Regions from separate parts of the Pseudoxanthomonas sp. X-1 genome, predicted to be linked through region 2. Evidence: riboswitches for the same ligand, from Rfam matches in the RefSeq annotation. Region 2 holds a riboswitch; the other holds the start of a gene.

Region 1 (2,195 bases), 1.1 Mb from region 2:
GTAGACGCAGGCCGCGCCCTTGCGCTTGCCGCCCTGGTTGACCGCCGCCACCGAGGAATCCAGCGTCTTCAGCCACGGCACGATGCCGTTGGAATGGCCGTTGGTGGACTTGATCAGCGAGCCGCGCGCACGCACGCGCGAGTAGCTCACGCCGATGCCGCCGGAGAACTTGGACAGCTGGGCGATGTCGCCGTACTTGGCGTAGATCGACTCCAGCGAATCCTGCGGCGAGTCCAGCAGGAAGCAGCTGGAGAGCTGCTCGTGCGTGGTGCCGGAATTGAACAGCGTCGGGCTGGACGGCAGGTAGTCCAGGTGCGCCATGCGCTGGTACAGCGCCAGGGCCTCGGGCACGTCCTCGCTCAGCGCGCTGGCGATGCGCAGGAAGAACTGCTGCGGGGTCTCGATCACCTTGCGGCTGTGCGGGTGGCGCAACAGGTAGCGGTCGTACAGGGTGCGCAGGCCGAAGTACTCGAACTCGCGGTCCAGGCCGGCGTCGACGGCGTCGTTGAGCTTGCGCGCGTTGACCTGCACGAAGTTCAGCAGGCGGTCGTTGATCAGCCCGACCTCATGGCCGCGGGCGACCGACTGGGAGAAGGCGTGGATCTCCTGGCCGGAGACCTCCTTGGCGATGAAGTTGGCCAGCAGGCGCGCGGCCAGGCGGCCGTACTCGGGCTCCTCGCCGATCAGCAGCGCGGCGGTGCGGATGGACAGCTCGTCCAGCTCCTGCGTGGTGGCGCCGTCGTACAGGCCGGAGATGGTGCGCGTGGCCACGCGCATCGGATCGACCGCATGCAGGCCTTCGGCGCAGCGCTGCACGGCGCGCACGATCTTGTTCAGGTCCACAGCCTCGCTGCCGCCGTTGCGCTTGGTCACGCGCATGGCCGTGGCGGTGGGCGGCGGGGTCAGCGAGAAGGCGGCGTCGGCCGGGCGCTGGGCCACGGCGGAATCGGTCTGGGTCACGGTCGGAACTCTCCATGCGTGGATGCACGCGTCGCGCCCTCCCACGAGGGAGCGACAGGGGCCGGGCGACCGAGGGTGGAAGGGCGGCGTCGCAGAAACCGCGACCGCACGGACGTGTCCGTGGTCGGGCCTTGCGTCAACAGCCATCTCTCCCTCGAAAGACACCGCGGCCGGTGCCGCGCGGTGTGCGTGCGCGCGGCTGTCGGCAGGTCTTCGGACTGAAGGGCGTGAAGCGCGCAACGCGTGGTGAGGAACAAGGGACGAGTGAATGCGCGACGCGCCACTCCCGTTTCTCGTTTCTCCCAACGCGCTCCTGCTTCTCCTAACCCACCGCTTCCCAAGGCCACGGGGGCCTCAGTGCAGATGGCGGGGTCGTTCCCAATCACCGCTGCGGGGCAGTGCCGGACTGGGCCGCGAGGCCGCACCGGCTTCCCTTTTGATCCTCGCGGCTTGGGGCCGCAAGGAACCGACGACCCCAAGATAGTGGGGTCATCCGCGCCCGTCAACGCCAAATGTAGTGACAAAAGGGAAGGTGCTGATGCCATGCGGGTTTCACGGATTTCGCCCCGTGGAGCATCGCCGGACGGTGTGCGCTGCGGCACGGTTGACGCGCCCTTGCCCACCGGTGTCCGATGTTGGGCAGGCACCTTCGGTCCCGTTGCGGACAACGGCACCCGAGCGCACGCGCGCCCCTACCGTCCACGAAGCCCCTGCCATGCACGATCACACCCTGTCCCCCCCGTCCGCGCTGCGACGCCTGCTGCCGTGGCTGCTGGCGCTGGCCGCCCTGCTGCTGGGCGCCTGGCTGCTGCAGGCGGTCCTGGCCCAATGGCCGCATCGGCCGGGCCTGCGCCAGGCGCTGCGCGACGGCCTGGTCTGCGCCGCGGCCACCGCCGCCGGCGCGCTGCCGGTGCTGGCGGTGCGGCGCCTGCCGCAGACGCTGGCCGACGGCCTGATGGGCTTCGGCGCCGGCGTGATGCTGGCGGCCACCGCCTTCTCATTGATCGTGCCCAGCCTGCAGGCGGCCAAGGACCAGGGCTACGGCGGGCTGGGCGCCGGCGGGCTGGTCAGCGTCGGCATCTGCCTGGGCGTGGCGATGATGCTGACGATGGACCGGGTGATCCCGCACGCGCATCTGGACCAGCAGGGCCAGACCACGCGCGTGGGCGGCCTGCACCAGTGGCTGCCGCCGCAGGTGACCCTGTTCGTGCTGGCCATCACCCTGCACAACATTC
Region 2 (2,195 bases):
CGCCTTGAATCCGGTGCCCGCGTTGGCGGTGAACTTGAAGCCGTTGCCGAAGCCGAAGCCATAGCCCAGGCTGCCGGTGGTGTGCGAGCCGAACTGTTCGTTGTCGTCGTTGCGCACCGAGGCCTGCAGCGCGTGCGCGCCGAAGCTGCCCTGGTACTCGGCGAACACGCCGGTGTTGTCGCGCGCGTCGATGTCGTAAGGCGTGGTGCTGGTGACGCGGTCGTTCAGCCAGTCCACGCCCAGGGTGAAGGTCTGGCCTTCGGCGAAGCGGTAGTCGCCCTGCGCCGAGGCGGTGTCGCGGCGGGTGTCGAAGGTGCTGACGAAGCTGCGCGTGCCGGTATCGGCATCGGCGAAGTAGTTGTCGGCCTCATCGTCGTTGCGGCCGGCCTGCACGGTCAGCTGGAACGCTTCGTTCGGGTTCCATCGCAGCTTGCCGCCGGCCACGCGCTGCAGGCTCTTGGCCTCGTTGCCGCCGAACAGGGTGCCGTCGTATTCGTTGTAGCTGTCGGCGTTGAGGAAGTTGCCCTCCAGCGCCAGCGTGTCGGTGACGTCGATGCCGGCGCGCAGGCCGAAGGAGGTGTTGCGGTAGCCGTCGCGGTCCGGCTCGTCGGCATAGCAGCCGGCGCCGAAGGGGTGGGCCGCATCGCCGGCGGTGCCACGGCAGGCGTTGATGCCGTCGGTGTCCTGGTAGCCGCCGTTGGCCGACAGCCAGCCGCGTTCGCCGCGGTAGCTGAAGCCGGCGCTGTGGTCGCGCAGACCATGGCTGCCGAAGCCGGCCTGGGCGTAGGTGGTCAGGCCCTTGCCGCCGCCGCGGGTGAAGATCTGGATGACGCCGCCGATGGCCTCCGAGCCGTAGAGGCTCGAGCGCGGGCCGCGCACGATCTCGATGCGCTCGATCTGCGAGACCGGCAGGTCCTGGAACGCGGCCAGCCCGGCGGTGACCGAGCCGATGCGCACGCCGTCCACCAGCACCAGCACGTGGTCCGATTCGCTGCCGCGCAGGAACACGCTGGTCAGCTTGCCCGGCCCGCCCTGGTTGGCGATGTTGACGCCGGCGCGGCCGGCCAGCAGCTCGGGCAGCGAGGTGGCCTGGCTGCGCTCGATCTCCTCGCGCGAGATGACCTGCACCGGCACCAGGCTGTCCTGGACGGCGACTTCGGTGCGCGTGGCGGTGACGCTGACCTGGTCCAGATCGGTCGCATCGTCGGCGGGCCGCGCGGCGGCGGTGGCGGAAAGGCCCAGGCCGATGGCCAGGCTGAGCAGGGTGGTCTTCATGGTGGGGAACTCCGTCGCGCGCCCCGCGCGCTTGCAAGGCAGGAAAGTCGCGGCGACGGAAGGAGCACAGGCGGACAGCGCGCACGGACAGGTGAGCGCGGCACGCGCGACGCCCTCCGCATCGCAACCGGTGATGGGTTCGCTACGAACCCGTGCCTGCAGGCCGGTCTCCGGGCTTGCGAGCTGGAAGGAGGTCCTTCCGCCGTCGCGCCTTCCCGCGTGCGTCGATGCACGCAGTGGCCGATGCGTTGGCATGGCTCGCTTACCGTTGCGGGGGCAGCGCCGGATTCGTCCCGTGGCGGGGCTCACCGGCTTCCCGTTTCAACCTGGGCACGCGATGGATGCGCGGCAGGTCACCTGAAAGCGGCGCGGATTGTACGCGATACGGCGCCGCGCGCGGCGCTCAGTCGCCGTCGCGGCCGGGGCTGTCGAGGAAATCGAACGCCGGCGCGGCACCGCCTTCCTCATCGTGGCGCGTGGTGGTCACCGGCGCGGCGGCGGGCCGGCCGCGCGGGGCGGGAAGCGCGGCGATGGCCGCCTCGGCCTCGGCGACCATCTGTTGGCGGCGCGCTTCGGGCACCTCCTGCCAGTGGCAGCCCAGCAGCGCGCCTTCCAGTGCATAGAGCAGGTTGAGGCTGGGGCGGAAGCCGGCGCGCTTGATCCGCATGAAGGCGTCCACCGGACCCGCCGCGCGCAGGTCCTCCTCGGTGCGCAGGCCGACCTGGCGCAGCCACGCGGCGGACTTGGGCCCGATGTTGCGCAGCTGCGTGGTGCTCACGCCAGGGCGTCCACGAAGGCCGCGGCGATGGCTTCCAGACCGCGCTGGTCGTCCTCGTCGAAGCGGCCCACCTGCGGGCTGTCGATGTCCAGCACGCCGATGAGGACATCGTCCTTCACCAGCGGCACCACCAGTTCCGAAC

The links. Region 2 has a riboswitch for cobalamin ahead of btuB (TonB-dependent vitamin B12 receptor). Riboswitches for the same ligand answer to the same signal wherever they lie in the genome.
Region 1: linked by a shared signal. The riboswitch ahead of LAJ50_RS19065 (ribonucleoside-diphosphate reductase subunit alpha) and the one ahead of btuB (TonB-dependent vitamin B12 receptor) in region 2 are both predicted to bind cobalamin.

Annotation. Positions count from the first base shown of each region.
Region 1 covers NZ_CP083376.1:4,265,000-4,267,194, forward strand. Annotated here, with positions in the region: gene LAJ50_RS19065 (ribonucleoside-diphosphate reductase subunit alpha) at 1-960, opposite strand, end outside; cobalamin riboswitch at 1,147-1,446, opposite strand; gene LAJ50_RS19070 (ZIP family metal transporter) at 1,676-2,195, shown strand, end outside.
Region 2 covers NZ_CP083376.1:807,103-809,297, forward strand. Annotated here, with positions in the region: gene btuB (TonB-dependent vitamin B12 receptor) at 1-1,275, opposite strand, end outside; cobalamin riboswitch at 1,419-1,651, opposite strand; gene LAJ50_RS03680 (TfoX/Sxy family protein) at 1,679-2,053, opposite strand; gene LAJ50_RS03685 (GAF domain-containing protein) at 2,050-2,195, opposite strand, start outside.